DNA from 3 places in the Kitasatospora sp. NPDC091335 genome. Region 3 is predicted to be linked to each of the others. Evidence: riboswitches for the same ligand, from Rfam matches in the RefSeq annotation. Region 3 holds a riboswitch; each other region holds the start of a gene.

Region 1 (5,280 bases), on a different contig from region 3:
GGAAGCGTGAGCACGTACGGCTTCGCGCTCGCCGAGGCGCACTCGCCGGGTTCCACCCGGGTGCTCATCGGGGCGTCCGGGGCGATCTCCGCCGTCCTCGGGGCCTATCTGCGCTTCCACCCTCGGGCCCGGGTCACCACCCTCGTCCCGCTGCTGTTCTTCCTGCCGCTGCGCTTCCCCGCCTGGCTGGTGCTCGGCCTCTGGTTCGCCCTGCAGTGGTGGTCGGTGCACTCGGCCGGCCCCGGGGTCGCCTACCTGGTGCACGTGATCGGCTTCTCGGCTGGGTTCCTCTACGCCTGTACCGCGGTCCGCCACCCCCCGCGACGGCCCGGCTGACGCCCGATACGCTGGCGGCACCTCACAAAGGAGCCCGAACCGTGATCACCGCCATCGTCCTGATCAAGACCAGTGTCGACCGCATCCCGGAGATCGCCGAGTCCATCGCCGCCATCGAGGGCGTCAGCGAGGTCTACTCGGTGACCGGTGGCTACAACCTGGTGGCGATGGTGCGGGTCCGCCACCACGACGACCTGGCCGAGGTCATCCCCGGCCGGCTGAACAAGGTCCCGGGCGTGGCCGACACCGAGACCCAGATCGCCTTCCGCACCTACTCCCAGCACGACCTGGAAGCCGCCTTCGCCCTCGGCCTGGACGAGTAGCGGGGCGCGGGGTCTCTCCTTCGGGGCTCAGCCCTCCCGACGCGCCCTGTCGATCTGCACGGTCGCGACGCAACGCCCGCCCTCGTTGCGGTAGTTCCAGCTCGCGCCGTCCGTGACCAGCTCCCGGACGGCCGTCAGGAAGCGGTCGACGTGCTCGTCCGGCGTCCCGGCGCCGAAGCTCACCCGGATCGCGTTCAGGCTGCGCTCGCCCGGCAACGAGGGCTCCGGCGCACCGCACTCCGACGGGGCCACGTCCTCGTCCCCGAGCAGGGTGCGCACCAGCGGGTGGGCGCAGAACAGGCCGTCGCGCACCCCGATGCCGTACTCGGCGGACAGCGCGGCCGAGAAGTGCGAGCTGTTCCAGCCCTGGACGACGAAGGACAGCACGCCCACCCGGGCCGAGCCCTCGCCGAACAGGTTGAGCACCTTGACCTGCGGGATCTCCGCCAGCCCCGCCGTGAGCCGGGCGACCAGCCGCTCCTCGCGGGCCTCCAGCGCGTCGAAGCCGGCCTCGGTCAGCGCCCGGCAGGCCGAGGCGATCGCGTAGGCGCCGATGACGTTCGGCGAGCCGGCCTCGTGCCGGGCCGGACCGGTGTGCCACTGCACGGCCACCGAGCCGTCGGTCTCCCTGGCCACCGTCCTGGTCGCCCCGCCGCCGGCCAGGTACGGCTCGGCCGCGTCCAGCCAGTCCGCCCGGCCGGCCAGCACGCCGGCGCCGAACGGCGCGTAGATCTTGTGGCCGGAGAAGGCGATCCAGTCGACGTCCAGCTCGCGCACCGAGACCCGGTGGTGCGGTGCCAGCTGGGCGGCGTCCAGCACCACCCGGGCGCCGTGCCGGTGGGCGGTCGCGGTCAGCTCGGCGACCGGCCACAGCTCGCCGGTCACGTTGGAGGCGCCGGTGACGCAGAGCAGCTTGGGGCCCTCGGGCGCCTCGGCGAGCGCGGCGTCCAGCGCGGCCACCGCCTCGGCCCGCGAACGCGGCGCGCGCAGGTAGGTGACGCCCAGTCCGGCGTGCGCCCAGGGCAGCAGCGAGGCGTGGTGCTCGGTCTCGAAGGCGAACACCCGGGTGCCGGCCGGAACGGCGGTGGCCAGCAGGTTGAGCGAGTCGGTGGTGGCCCGGGTGAAGACCACCTGGTCGCCCTCGCGCAGGTCGAGGAACTCGCCGACGGTGCGGCGGCTCTGCTCGAACAGGTCGGTGGACAGCTGCGAGAGGTACCCGGCCCCGCGGTGCACGCTGCCGTAGTACGGCGCGTAGGCGGCGACGTCGTCCCACACCCGCTGGAGGGCCGGCGAGCTGGCCGCGTAGTCGAGCGCCGCGTAGCCGACCTTCTCACCACTGGCGAGCGGGACCTGGACGTCGGAGCCGAGGACGGCGAGCGGGGCGCAGATTTCGGTGGCCAGGGACATGAGAACGCACTCCTTGGGGGGTATGGGACCCCCGGGAGTGCTAGTCGTCGGGTGTCCGCGCTTGCCGCACGGACGGTTTGCCGTGACGACCCGGTCCTCACCCAGGGCACCCCGCCACGGACGGAGGGTTGCCGGACAGCAAGCTGGGGCTTCGCGCTGTCACTCATGACCTGGCGAAGACTCTAGGCCGCGTCCAGCGGTCGGTCAAACGGACATCCAGCATCCGGACAGCACCGGAGCCCGGGCCGGTGCGCCGGCCCGGGCTCCCCAACTGCCGTCTCAGATCCGGCTGGTGGCCTCCGACCAGCGCCGCAGCAGGTCCTGCGCGGCACCGGAGTCGATCGCCTTCGCCGCCCGCGCCATGCCCGCCGCCAGCTGCTCGGGGAGCGGCGCGTCGCCCAGGTCGACCGCGACCAGCGCCGCCGCCGTGTTCAGCAGGACGGCGTCCCGCACCGGCCCGTGCTCCCCCGCCAGCACCCGCCGCGCGACCTCGGCGTTGTACGAGGCGTCCGCCCCGCGCAGCGCCTCGATGCCGACCAGCTCGATGCCGACGTCCCGCGGGTCGAAGGAGGTCTCGGTGACCACCCCGTCGCGCACCACCCACACCTGCGAGGTGGTGGTGATGGTCAGCTCGTCCAGCCCGTCGTCGCCGCGGAAGACCAGTGCCGTCGCGCCCCGCCCGGCCAGCACCCCGGCGATCAGCCCGGCCAGCCGGGTGTCGAAGCAGCCGATGGCGTGGGCCTTGACCTTGGCCGGATTGGTCAGCGGACCGAGGATGTTGAAGGCGGTCGGCACCCCGAGGTCGCGCCGGGCGGTGGCGGCGTGCCGCATCGAGGGGTGGAACTTCGCCGCGAAACAGAAGGTGAGCCCGACCTCCTCGGCCACCTCGGCCACCCGCCGGGCGGACAGGTCCAGCGCCACCCCGAGCTTCTCCAGCACGTCCGAGGAGCCGCTGGTGGACGAGGCCGACCGGTTGCCGTGCTTGACCACCTTGGCGCCGGCGGCCGCCGCGACGATCGCCGACATGGTGGAGATGTTGACGGTCTTCGCCCGGTCGCCACCGGTGCCGACGATGTCCACCGCGGGACCGGGGATCTCCAGCGGCTCGGCGTGCTCGTACATCGCGTCGACCAGGCCGGCGATCTCGTCGACCGACTCGCCCTTGGCCCGCAGCGCGATCATGAACCCGGCCACCTGGACGGGGGACGCCTCGCCGCTCATGATCCGGTCCATCGCCCACGCGGTGGACGAACGGTCGAGGTCCTCCCCCTGCAACAGCGCCGCCAGGAGGTCCGGCCAGGTGCGGACCACCTGCACGGGGTCGCTACCGCCGTTCGCAGGGTTCACGTTCACCATGGCTGACTCCACTGTTGTCGGTTCCCCGCGCGGGGGGACGTCCGTACGGATGGAGCCAGCCTATCGAGCGGAGCCGCCGCGACGGCCGCTCTTCTCGCCCACCGGACGTCGGTCAGCGGACGGCCGGAGTCCGCTTCGCCAGCCGCGCCCGCAGCAGGGTGGCGGCCGCCCCGGCCAGCGCCACCGGGTCCACCGGGTGGGAGATGGCGGCGTCGGCCCGGCTCCAGGCGGCGAGCCAGGAGTCCTGCGGCCGGCCGATCAGCACCAGCACCGGCGGGCAGCCGTAGATCTCGTCCTTCAGCTGCCGCCCGAGGCCCAGCCCGCCGGCCGGCACCGCCTCGCCGTCCAGCACGCAGAGGTCGACGCCCCCCTTCTCCAGTGCCTTGAGCACCGCGGGGGTGGTCGCGCACTCCAGGTAGGACAGTTCCGGAAGATCCTCGGCGGGCCGGCGGCCGAGCGCCGTCAGCACCTGCTCACGGGTGTTGCGGTCGTCGCTGTAGACGAGGACGGTGAGCGTCTCATCGGTCGTGTACGCCATGGACCCTGCTCCCTCAAGTGTGATCCGGACCACGTTCGCCTGATCCGGATGCTACTCCCGATCACCCTCCGCCGAGTCCCCCTCGCGCACGTTCCTCGCCAACCCGCCGCGCCCCCGGCTCACCCGCCCGGAGGACGGCCCGTCACCCGACCCCGGCCAGTCCACCCGTACGGCCGACCCGGAGCCCCTCCCCCCTACCTCCTGCGGCTACTCCGACCGTGCAACGGCGCGCCGGGCAAGGGGGTCTCGGGCTCCTCCGAGGAACCATCAGAAAAGGGACACGCCGCTGCTCAGTCCCCGTCCGGGCCCCCCACCGGCCTCCAAGCGGGCATACCGCACGCACCGGACACTCCGAGGGACACCCCCCGGCGTGAAGACGGAATAAGGGACCGACATAATGTCCGTCGTGGCGACAGCAACAGCAGTAGAAACCGGGCACGCGCACGGATCGGTCAACCGGCCGAACATGGTCAGCGTCGGAACGATCGTCTGGCTCAGTTCCGAGTTGATGTTCTTCGCGGCCCTCTTCGCGATGTACTTCACGCTCCGCTCCGTCAAGGGGCCGGAGTTCTGGACCGAGAAGGCCCACGCCCTCAACGTGCCCTTCTCCTCGGTCAACACCACGATCCTGGTGCTCTCCTCGCTCACCTGTCAGCTCGGCGTGTTCGCGGCCGAGCGTGGTGACGTGAAGAAGCTCCGTGCGTGGTTCATCCTCACGTTCGCCATGGGCGCGGTCTTCATCGGCGGTCAGGTCTTCGAGTACACCGAGCTGGTCAAGAAGGACGGCCTCTCGCTGTCCTCCGACCCGTACGGCACGGTGTTCTACCTGACCACCGGCTTCCACGGGCTGCACGTGACGGGTGGTCTGATCGCCTTCCTGCTGGTCCTGGGACGGACGTACGCAGCCAAGCGCTTCACGCACGAGCAGGCCACCGCCGCGATCGTCGTGTCGTACTACTGGCACTTCGTCGACGTCGTGTGGATCGGCCTGTTCGCGACCATCTACCTGATCAAGTAACCAGCTGATCAGGTCGCTGGCCACCGGCTGCGGCCCCCGCCCTCACCGGCGACGGGCCGCTTCTGCCGGTGCCGACGCTCCCACCGACCGACCGCGCGCGCAGCCCTAGACAGGCAGCCTCGTGCCGGCCAGACCGGCCGCCGGGTGCACCCACCAGTCGACCAGATCCTGACACCGGGGTTATTCCGTGAAAAAGCTCTCCGCACGACGGCGCCACCCATTGGCGGCGCTGGTCGTCCTACTTCTCGCCCTGGCGGCAACCGGGGGGCTGTACGCCGCGTTCGCGCCCGCCGACAAGGCGC
Region 2 (5,280 bases), on a different contig from region 3:
GGCTCCGGCCAGTAGGCGGGGTTCAGGTGGACCGCCCAGAACGGGTAGAAGACCACCGCCCCGGCGGGGACCGTGTACCGGCCGACGGTCAGCGGGTCGGTGGTCAGCCGGGCGCCGTAGGGGCCGGGCGGGTAGCGGCGCAGCGACTCCCGCAGGGCCATGTCCAGGTAGCGCAGGCGGTGCAGGTCGGCGTACTCCGGCGCGGGGCGGTCGCCGAGGACGCGGTCGAGTTCCGCGGTGACGCGCTCGGCCGCCGCCGGGTGCCCGGCGAGCAGGTGCAGGGTCCAGGAGACGGCGACGCCGGTGGTGTGGTGGGCGGCCAGCAGCGTCGCGAGGACGGTGTCGCGGATCCGCGCGGGGCTCTCGCCGGCCTCGACGAGGGCGCCGATCAGGTCGCTGCGGTCGCCGGGGAGGCCGGGGCGGTGCGCCGCGATCACCCGGTCGACCGTGCTCCGCAGGTGGGCGAGCGCTTGGGCGGTCCGTTCGGCGCGCCGCTCCGGGGCCTGCCCTGACGGGACGTGGTAGAGGCGTTCCAGGTAGTCGGTGAGCACCACCTCGAAGGCCTCGACCACGCCGTCCGGGTCCTCGGCCACGCCGGTTGGGTCGTCGACCCCGCCGGTCGGGTCCTCGGACCCGCCGCCCAGGGCGAAGGCGCGGATCATCCGCAGCGAGACACCGGTGAGTTCCCGCTGGAGCCGGACGGCGTGGTCGGCGGGCAGGGCGGCCCAGCGGTCGGCGAGCCCGGTGGCCAGGGAGGTGAAACGGGCCAAGTGCCGTTCGTGCGAGGGCCGTCCGGCCAGGGTGGTGAGCAGCAGCCGACGCCACGGGGTGTGCTCCTCGGCCGGGAGCGTCTGGAGGTTGCCCGTCTCGAACAGCGGGTCCAGGAACGAGAACAGCCGCCGCGGCCGCTCGTCGAGGTGGGCGGTGGCCTCCAGCAGCACCGGATCGGCGATCGACACGGCGGTCTCGGCGCCGGGCAGCTGGAACCGTACGACCGGTCCGTACTCGGCGTGCAGCCACAGCTGGTAGGCGTGCAGGCCGCCGGCCCGTGCGACGGCGCCCGTCCCGCCGTCCGGGCGGGGCGCGGGACCGGGGATGTTCATCGGACCTCCTCGGGGCGGCCCGATGGATTCGCCCCGACGGATTCGCCGAGCCGGACGCGCCCCGCCGGATTCTTCCCGCACCGGGCCGCGGGCCGTCGGCGCAACGCCGCCCCCGCGGCCGGGAGCGGAAACCATTTGGCGACCAGCCCGGGGAATCTTGTATGGTTCCCAACGAATCATCCAGAGGGGTGGAGGGACCGGCCCTACGAAGCCCCGGCAACTCCCCGTTCGACCCGGCGTCCGAAGTACGCGCCGGTGCCGTCCGGGGTCAGTGCCAACTCCGGCCTGCCGCCAATGTGGCGCGGGAAAAGATGAGGAGACACGGTGCTCTCTGTGCTGTCCTTCGCCCGGGCGCTTCCCGCCCCGGCCCTTCCGCGTACCCGTCTCGTGCCCGGCGCAGGCTATCGGCCGACTTCCCCGGCCCGTCCTCGCTGATCCCCCCCTGCTCCCCGCCAGGAGCCGTCCGTGAGCGGAACCCACCCGCCGCTCACGGGCATTGAGACTGGAGTACCCACCCATGGACAACACGAGCGGCGTCGGCGTGCTCGACAAGGTCACCTCGATCCTCGGCATCCTGGAGGCCGGGCCCACCACCCTGGGCGGCCTGGTGAGCGCGACCGGCCTGGCCAGGCCCACCGCGCACCGGCTGGCCGTCGCGATGGAGCACCACCGCCTGGTCAGCCGTGACCTGCAGGGCCGGTTCACCCTCGGCCCCCGGCTCGGCGAGCTCTCGGCGGCCGCCGGCGAGGACCGCCTGCTGGCCGCGGCCGGCTCGGTCCTCACCCAGCTGCGCGACCTGACCGGCGAGAGCGCCCAGCTCTACCGCAGACAGGGCGAGATCCGGATCTGCGTGGCCGCCGCCGAGCGGCTCTCCGGCCTGCGCGACACCGTCCCGGTCGGCGTCACCCTGCCCATGAAGGTCGGCTCCGCCGCCCAGATCCTGCTCGCCTGGGAGGAGCCCGAGCGCCTCCACCGGGGCCTCCAGGGCGCCCGCTTCACCGCCACCGCGCTGAGCGGCGTACGGCGCCGGGGCTGGGCCCAGTCCATCGGCGAGCGCGAGCCCGGCGTCGCCTCGGTGTCCGCCCCGGTGCGCGGGCCCTCCAACCGCGTGGTGGCCGCCGTCTCCGTCTCCGGCCCCATCGAGCGGCTCACCCGGCACCCCGGCGCCCAGCTCTCCCGGGCCGTCCTGGAGGCGGCCGAGCACCTGACCGACGCGCTGCGCAACGTCTGACCCGCCCTCCTGCCCGCACCGCGCGGCGCCAGACGGGGCCGTGCGGTGCGGAGGGCGGCCGCTACGGGCGGACGGTGAGCACCAGCTTCCCCACGACCCGGCCCGTCTCACCCTCGGCGTGGGCACCGGCGGCCTCGGCGAGCGGGTACGTGCCGGAGACGTGCGCGCGCAGCTGCCCGGACTCGGCGAGGGCGGCGATCGCCGCCATGCCTGCCTGGTCGTGCTCGACGATCATGGTCTTCGCCGTCACGCCCAGCTCGGCGGCGCGTTCGGCCAGGCCCTCCAGGCCCTGGGGCAGGATCGACACCAGGACGCCGCCGGGCCTGAGCGTCTCCAGCGAGCGTAGCCGGTCCTCCCCGCCCAGCGGGTCGAGCACCACGTCGATGTCGCGGGCCTCCTTCACGAAGTCCGCGGTGCGGTAGTCGATCACCTCGTCCGCGCCCAGGCCCCGGACGACGTCGTGCTTGGCGGCGGACGCCGTGCCGATGACGTACGCGCCGCGCGCCTTGGCGATCTGTACGGCGACGTGCCCCACGCCGCCGGCCGCCGCGTGCACCAGGACCCGCTGCCCGGGCCGGACCCGTGCGGTGTCGACGAGGGCCTGCCAGGCGGTGAGCGACACGAGCGGCAGCGCGGCCGCCTCGACGTGGCTCAGTGCGGCGGGCTTGGGCACGAAGGCCCTGGCGGGGCCGGTGACGTATTCGGCGTGCGCGCCGGCGCCGTGCGGGTAGGGCAGCATGCCGAACACCTCGTCGCCCGGGGCGAGGAGCGAGACGCCGGGGCCGACCGCCTCGACGGTGCCGGAGACGTCCCAGCCGAGGGTGAACGGGGGTTGGCCGAGGAAGTAGCCGTGCCGGCGGTGCTTCCAGTCGGTGGGGTTGACCCCGGCGGCGTGGACGGCCACGAGGACCTGGCCGACGCCGGGTTCGGGGCGCTCGGCCTCGGCCTGGTGGAGGACGTCCGGGTCGCCGAGGGTGGTCTGGGTGATGGTGCGCATGGTGTTCCTGGTCATGGATCCAGCCTGCGGCACGGCCCTGACCTGGGAAATGGCAAGATTGCCAAAGAACGATAGAATCGTGCCATGGCTGCGATCGAACCCCGTGACCCCGGTGACCGGCCGCCGCACCGGGTCGTCGTCCTCGCCCTCGACGGCGTCTACCCCTTCGAGCTGGGCATCCCCAACCGGGTCTTCCCCGGAGTGCCGGGGGCGTACGAGGTGGTGACGTGCGCGACGACGGACGACCGGACGGTCGGGACCGACGCCGACTTCACGATCACCGTCGGGCACGGGCCCGAGGCGCTGGAGAGCGCCGACACGGTGATCCTCCCGCCGTACGACCTGCGCCACGTCACCGCCGAGCTGCCGGAGCCGGTGCGCGCGGCCCTCGCCCGGATCCGCCCCGGCACCCGCCTGGTCTCCATCTGCACCGGCGCGTTCGCGCTGGCCGCCGCCGGTCTGCTGGACGGGCGCCCCGCCACCACCCACTGGTCCGTGGCACAGGTCTTCCGCCGGATGTACCCCCAAGTCGCCCTGGACCCCGACGTGTTGTTCGTCGACGACGGCGACGTGCTCACCTCGGCCGGCGCCGCCTCCGGGCTTGACGTGTGCCTGCACGTGGTGCGCTCGGACCACGGCAGCGCCGTCGCCAACCGGATCGCCCGGCACTGCGTGGTGCCGCCCTGGCGCGAGGGCGGCCAGGCCCAGTACATCGAACAGCCGATGCCCCCGGAGGGCGCCAACGGCACCGCCGCCACCCAGGCCTGGGCGCTGGAACACCTCGACCGGCCGCTCGCCCTGCGGGAGCTGGCCGCGCACGCCCGGATGAGCCCGCGCACCTTCGCCCGCCGCTTCCACGAGGAGACCGGGACGAGCCCCGGCCGCTGGCTGATCCAGCAGCGGGTGCACCGTGCCCGCCACCTGCTGGAGACCAGCGACCTCCCGGTCGACCGGATCGCGACGGAGATCGGCTTCGCGACCGGAGCGTCCCTGCGCCAGCACCTGCACGCCGCGATCGGTGTGACCCCGCAGGCCTACCGCACCACCTTCCGCCTCCGGGGCGGAGCCCCGAGCAGGGCCTGAGCCCCGCGCTCCGGTCAGGTGCGGGCGAAGCGGTCCCGGGCCGACCTGAGGATGTCCATGCTCGCCGCCCTGTTCGCCGCCGCCGTGGTGATCCTGAACAGCGCCTCTCGGTAGGGAGTGAAATCCCCGTAGTCCGGGTCCCCCTCGAAGACGTGTTCCGTGGTCCTGATCCCCTCGTGGTACAGCACCTCGGGGACGTCGGGGGATCGGAACTCCAGGCGGGTGAGCGAGCCGACGGCGATGGGCAGGGACTGCTCCAGGGGAACGACGCGGATGCGGATGCCGGGCTTCTCGGCCATCCGGAGCAGATGCTCGATCTGCTCCACCATCTGCGCGGCGTCCCCGACCCTCCGGTGCAGCGTGCTCTCGTCGAGCAGGAACACCGAGCTGGTGTCGGAGGCGAGGAATCTGCGTTGCCGCTCCATGCGGAGCGCCACGCGCGACTGGAGCGCGGCCTGGGAGGCGATGCCGCTCTCGTCGTGGTGAAGGGCCGTTCTCTCCGCGAGTGCCGTGCCGTACCGCTCCGTCTGGAGCAGCCCCGGGATGACGGTGGCCTCGTAGACGTGCATCCACTCCGCCACGGGTTCGAGGGAGAGCAGCCGGGACAGCGCGCCGGTCGGTCTGCCGTCGTACTCGCTCCACCATTCCCGGGCCTCCGCCTCGGTGCGCAGCCGACGCAGTTCATCGCGCTCGACCGCCGGAACGCGGTACAGGTCCGCCAGGAGTTCGAGGAGTTTCGGGCTCGGGAGGCCGACCCCCCTCTCGAATCGGCTCAACCGGGATGCGGACAGGGCGAGTTCACTGGATGCCGTGGCCAGTGCCAGGCCGAGGGAGTGGCGTGTTCTGCGGAGGCGGTTCGCGAGGGC
Region 3 (5,280 bases):
CTTGGTCTCCACGTCCTTGGCCTGGGCCAGCAGCTGGTCCGAGACGGCGATGACGGCCTTCTCGATGCCGCGCTTCAGGGCCATCGGGTTGGCGCCGGCGGCGACGTTGCGCAGACCCTCGCGAACCAGGGCCTGGGCGAGCACGGTGGCGGTGGTGGTGCCGTCACCCGCGACGTCGTCCGTCTTCTTGGCGACCTCCTTGACGAGCTCCGCACCGATCTTCTCGTACGGGTCCTCGAGCTCGATCTCCTTGGCGATGGAGACACCGTCGTTGGTGATCGTGGGGGCGCCCCACTTCTTCTCCAGCACGACGTTGCGGCCCTTGGGGCCGAGCGTGACCTTCACGGCGTCGGCGAGCTGGTTCATGCCACGCTCAAGGCCGCGGCGAGCTTCCTCATCAAAGGCGATGATCTTGGCCATCTGAAGTGGTCCTCCGGGACACGGTCGACTGCTCGGACCAAGGGGTGCCCGCGACGGACGGCCCTGGTGTGCGGGGGTCCATTCCCCTACCGCTCCCGGGGGCCTCACCGACCCGGTCCGCTGTCACTCTCACGCTGTGAGTGCTAACGCCAATGATTAGCACTCAGGGTGGTCGAGTGCAAGCCCCGGCGATGATCCGCGAGCCGCCGACGGGACCGTCCTGGAACGCCGACGGGCCCGTACGACACGCGTCGCACGGGCCCGTCGAGAAGCGAGTGGTCACCAGCCGTAGGGCCGCGCCGAGCTCCTGGGGTCGGAAGGGGTCATTCCGCCGCGGCGCGAACCATGTCCGCCTGCGGGCCCTTCTGTCCCTGGGAGATCTCGAACTCGACCCGCTGGCCCTCCTCGAGGGTGCGGTAGCCGTCCATCTGGATCGCGCTGTAGTGGACGAAGACGTCCGCACCACCGTCGACCGCGATGAAGCCGTAGCCCTTCTCCGCGTTGAACCACTTGACGGTGCCCTGAGCCATTCCGAACTCCCCTAGTGCTGTGCTGGCCCTTCACGCGCCCGCAGGTAGCGGGCCCGGGTTGGTTTGAAGGCCGGCCCGGGGAACCCCCCCTGGGCACAGCCGTGCACGCCGCAACCCTCCGCACGGGACACCGAACGGCCTCCGGTGAGCGGGTGATTGCGTCGACCGCCGCTGAATGTATCCGGATCGACGCCCTCTGCAACAGGGCCAGCCACCGGTAATTCCGCCAAGGCGGCAGGGGACAGGACGGGTTGAATCGGAATAATCTCCGCATTCCACGCCGGACATAGCGGACGAATTACTCAAATGCCTGCGGGAATTCTGACATCCGCCTGACATGTTTTACGGTCCGTGCCCAGCAGCCGGACTCCCCGGGCCGAGCACTGCGGGGGCCGAAAGGGAAACCCTGTTCCCAGCCGAGCCACACTCTACTCCGACTCGAACCGGAAATATTCCCGCGGGAATGCAAGCGGTCGCCCGCGCGTACGGAGAACGGAATTCCGTACGCGCGGGCGACCGCGGGTGCTCGCGCCGGCTCAGCAGCCGCCGGCCACCGCCGGGATGATCGAGACGCCGGCGCCGTCCTTGATCTCGGTCGCCAGGCCCTCGGCGAAACGCACGTCGTCGTCGTTCACGTAGACGTTCACGAAGCGGCGGAGCTTGCCGGTGTCGTCCAGGATGCGGGCCGAGATGCCCGCGTGGTTCTTCTCCAGGTCGGCGATGACCTCGGCCAGGGTGGCACCCTCGGCGGTCACCTCGGCGGCGCCGCCGGTGTAGGTGCGCAGGATGGTGGGGATGCGGACGTTGGCGCTCATGACTCTCCTTGCGGGGGTGGGGCCTGACGGGTGGTTCAGAGGGACGCGAGGCCGGCGGCGCGGAAGGAGTCCAGCGTCGGGCGGATGACGGCGGTCATCCCGGCGTCGGAGACGGCGTCCAGGGTCTTCAGGCCGTCACCGGTGTTGATCGCGACGGTCTCCTTGGCCGGGTCCAGCTGCCCGGTCTCGACCAGCTTCTTCAGCACGCCGACGGTCACCCCGCCCGCGGTCTCGGCGAAGATGCCCTCGGTGCGCGCCAGCAGCCGGATCGCCGCCACGACCTCCGCGTCCGTGACGTCCTCCACCGCGCCACCGGTGCGGCGGGCGATGTCCAGCACGTACGGACCGTCAGCCGGGTTGCCGATCGCCAGCGACTTGGCGATGGTGTCCGGCTTCACCGGCTTGATCACGTCCCGGCCGGCCTTGAACGCGGCCGACACCGGCGAGCAGCCCTCGGCCTGGGCGCCGAAGATCCGGTACGGCCGGTCCTCGACCAGGCCGAGCCTGATCAGCTCCTGGAGGCCCTTGTCGATCTTCGTCAGCTGCGAGCCCGAGGCGATCGGGATCACGATCTGCTCCGGCAGCCGCCAGCCGAGCTGCTCGCAGATCTCGTACGCCAGCGTCTTGGAACCCTCGCCGTAGTACGGCCGCAGGTTCACGTTGACGAAGCCCCAGCCCTCGCCGGCCGAGTCACCGATCAGCTCCGAGCAGAAGCGGTTCACGTCGTCGTAGTTGCCCTCGATGCCGACCAGCTCGCCGCCGTACACCCCGGCCATGACGACCTTGCCCTGCTCCAGGTCGTGCGGGATGAACACGCAGGACTTGAAACCGGCCCTGGCCGCCGCCGCGCCCACCGCACCGGCCAGGTTGCCTGTGGAGGAGCAGGACAGCGTGGTGTACCCGAACGCCCTGGCCGCCTCGATGGCACAGGCCACCACGCGGTCCTTGAACGAGTGGGTCGGGTTCCCGGAGTCGTCCTTGATGTGCAGCTGGGCGGTGAAACCGAGCTCGCGGCCCAGGTTGTCCGCCTTCACCAGCGGGGTCCACCCCGGGTTCAGGTTCGGCTTGGAGGCGACGTCGGCCGGGACCGGCAGCAACGGCGCGTAGCGCCAGATCGACGCCGGGCCGGCCTCGATCCGCTTGCGCAGCTCCTCGGCGGCCTCACCGCCGAACTCGTAGGCGATCTCCAGCGGGCCGAAGCACTCCAGGCAGGCGAAGCTGGGGCCGAGCGGGAAGCGGGTGCCGCACTCCCGACAGGACAGGGCGGCGGCGGGGCCGAGGTCGACGGATGGGGGTCCCCCCGGCCGACGGCTGGGGGAGGGTGCGGCGATGTCGATAGCCATGGTGGCGGAGGCCTCTCTCCTCATCTTCCCCGTGGCGCGGTCGCGGCACGGGACGGAATTGGCACCTGTCCCGCCGGGGGCCGTCGAGGACGGCCGGGCGAGAAGGTTGCCGGGACGTCAACGGGCCGTTCCCTCAGTCCCTCTGGATGAGCTTGTGAAATTGTGGTGGTGCTCGGCGGCGACCCCGGCGTGCAAAGGTCCGACCGCTGTACGAAGACTGTATCCGAAGGCGTCAACTCCGAACGGGACCGTCCGCCAAGCGAGATGACCCGTCCCACCCGACTCGCCGAGGAGACCTCCGTGCCCGCCGAACCGACCTCCGAGCTCCTCCCGCAGGCGGCGTCCTGGCTGCACCGCCGCTCCTGGAGCGCGGCCGACCGGCCGGTCCACACCCTCCTCGCGGCCAAGGAGCGCACCGGCCGCACCGTCAGCGTCGTCCTCCCCGCCCTGGACGAGGAGGCCACCGTCGGCGACATCGTCCGCATCATCCGCCGCGAGCTGATGGAACGCCTCCCGCTGGTCGACGAGCTCGTCGTCGTGGACTCCGGCTCGACCGACGCCACCGCCGCCGTCGCCGCCGAGGCCGGCGCCCGGGTGGAACACCGCGACCGGATCCTCCCCCGCCTGCCCGCCGTCCCCGGCAAGGGCGAGGTCCTCTGGCGCTCCCTGCTGGTCACCCGCGGCGACATCGTCTGCTTCGTCGACGCCGACCTGCGCGAGTTCGACCCGGCGCTCGTCTCCGGCATCGTCGGCCCGCTGCTGACCGACGAGTCCATCCAGCTGGTCAAGGCCATGTACGACCGCCCCCTGGAGTCGGAGGGCGCCGTCCTGCCCGCCGGCGGCGGCCGGGTCACCGAACTCGTCGCCCGCCCCCTGCTCAACCTCCACTGGCCGGAGCTGGCCGGCTTCGTCCAGCCGCTCGGCGGCGAGTACGCGGCCCGCCGCCCGCTGCTCGAACGGCTGCCCTTCCCCACCGGCTACGGCGTCGAACTCGGCCTCCTGGTCGACGCCCTGGAACTGGCCGGCCTGGACGCCCTGGCCCAGGTGGACGTCGGCGTCCGGCACCACCGCCACCAGGACGGCCAGGCCCTCGGCCGGATGGCCGCCACCATCTACCGGACCGCCCTCGAACGCCTCGACCGCGCCCACCGCCTCAAGGCCTCCGCCGACCTCGTCCGCCCCCACCTCACCCAGTTCACCCGCGCCCCGGAGACCCTCTCCCAGCCTTCGGCCGGGGGGACCCCCATCTTCACGCCCCGCACCTACGAGATCACCGCCCTGGAACGGCCCCCGATGCACACCGTCCCCGAGTACGCCACTCGGCACTGACACGTTTGCCACCCCACACCCCCGGCAACATCCCAACCATGGGCGATCTCACGACCAACCGTTCGAGTGCGACCGGCACCGCCCCCGTCCTGGTGGCCTCCAACCGGGGACCGGTGTCCTTCAGCACCTCCGACGACGGCACGCTGACCCTGCGACGCGGCGGCGGCGGCCTGGTATCCGGCCTCTCCGCCATCGAGGACCCGAACGCCGTCTGGGTCTGCGCCGCCCTCAACGACTCCGACCGCAGAGCCGCCGCCGAGGCCCCCCACGGCCGCCTCGACCTGGCCGGCCACGACGTCGGCGGCCAGGCCGTACGCATGCTGGACATCGACCCCCGCACCTTCGCCCGCGCCTACAACGGCGTCGCCAACTCCACCCTCTGGTTCGTCCACCACCTGCTCTACGCGACCCCCACCGCGCCCGCCTTCGACGCCGGGTTCCGCACCGAGTGGGCCGCCTACCTGGCCTACAACGAGGCCTTCGCCGAAGCCCTGGCCGCCGAAGCCGCCCCGGGCGCCGCCGTCCTCGTCCAGGACTACCACCTCTCGCTGGTCCCGGCCCTGCTCCGGGAGGCCCGCCCCGACCTGCGCACCGGCCACTTCTCGCACACCCCCTGGGCGCCGCCCGAGTACTACCGGATGCTGCCCGACGACGTCGGCAGGGCCGTCCTGACCGGCATCCTGGGCGCCGACCGGGCCGGCTTCCTGACCCACCGCTGGGCCCGCGCCTTCGCCGCCTGCTGCGAGGACCTCCTCGGGGCGACCGTCGACCACGACGCGCTCACCGTCACCTTCGAAGGCCGCACCACACGCCCCCAGCCTTCGGCCGGGGGGACCCCCACTC

What was found. A riboswitch is a leader RNA that binds a small molecule or an ion and turns the genes downstream of it on or off. The one in region 3 is predicted to bind S-adenosylmethionine.
Region 1: it holds a riboswitch for S-adenosylmethionine, as region 3 does, so the genes downstream of both, ACIQOW_RS02400 (aminotransferase class V-fold PLP-dependent enzyme) here and thrC (threonine synthase) in region 3, are expected to answer to the same signal.
Region 2: it holds a riboswitch for S-adenosylmethionine, as region 3 does, so the genes downstream of both, ACIQOW_RS24625 (IclR family transcriptional regulator) here and thrC (threonine synthase) in region 3, are expected to answer to the same signal.

What each region holds. Positions count from the first base shown of each region.
Region 1 covers NZ_JBIVUM010000001.1:533,456-538,735, reverse strand. Annotated here, with positions in the region: gene ACIQOW_RS02410 (rhomboid family intramembrane serine protease) at 1-336, shown strand, start outside; gene ACIQOW_RS02405 (Lrp/AsnC family transcriptional regulator) at 378-659, shown strand; gene ACIQOW_RS02400 (aminotransferase class V-fold PLP-dependent enzyme) at 687-2,066, opposite strand; SAM riboswitch class IV at 2,119-2,237, opposite strand; gene trpD (anthranilate phosphoribosyltransferase) at 2,346-3,422, opposite strand; gene ACIQOW_RS02390 (hypothetical protein) at 3,535-3,960, opposite strand; gene ACIQOW_RS02385 (heme-copper oxidase subunit III) at 4,358-4,978, shown strand; gene ACIQOW_RS02380 (c-type cytochrome) at 5,166-5,280, shown strand, end outside.
Region 2 covers NZ_JBIVUM010000012.1:146,937-152,216, reverse strand. Annotated here, with positions in the region: gene ACIQOW_RS24630 (cytochrome P450) at 1-1,103, opposite strand, end outside; SAM riboswitch class I at 1,277-1,421, shown strand; gene ACIQOW_RS24625 (IclR family transcriptional regulator) at 1,621-2,334, shown strand; gene ACIQOW_RS24620 (NADP-dependent oxidoreductase) at 2,396-3,346, opposite strand; gene ACIQOW_RS24615 (GlxA family transcriptional regulator) at 3,416-4,414, shown strand; gene ACIQOW_RS24610 (Scr1 family TA system antitoxin-like transcriptional regulator) at 4,429-5,280, opposite strand, start outside.
Region 3 covers NZ_JBIVUM010000013.1:77,330-82,609, reverse strand. Annotated here, with positions in the region: gene groL (chaperonin GroEL) at 1-420, opposite strand, end outside; gene ACIQOW_RS25540 (cold-shock protein) at 744-950, opposite strand; gene ACIQOW_RS25535 (MoaD/ThiS family protein) at 1,487-1,765, opposite strand; gene thrC (threonine synthase) at 1,801-3,108, opposite strand; SAM riboswitch class I at 3,126-3,261, opposite strand; gene ACIQOW_RS25525 (glucosyl-3-phosphoglycerate synthase) at 3,373-4,437, shown strand; gene ACIQOW_RS25520 (trehalose-6-phosphate synthase) at 4,476-5,280, shown strand, end outside.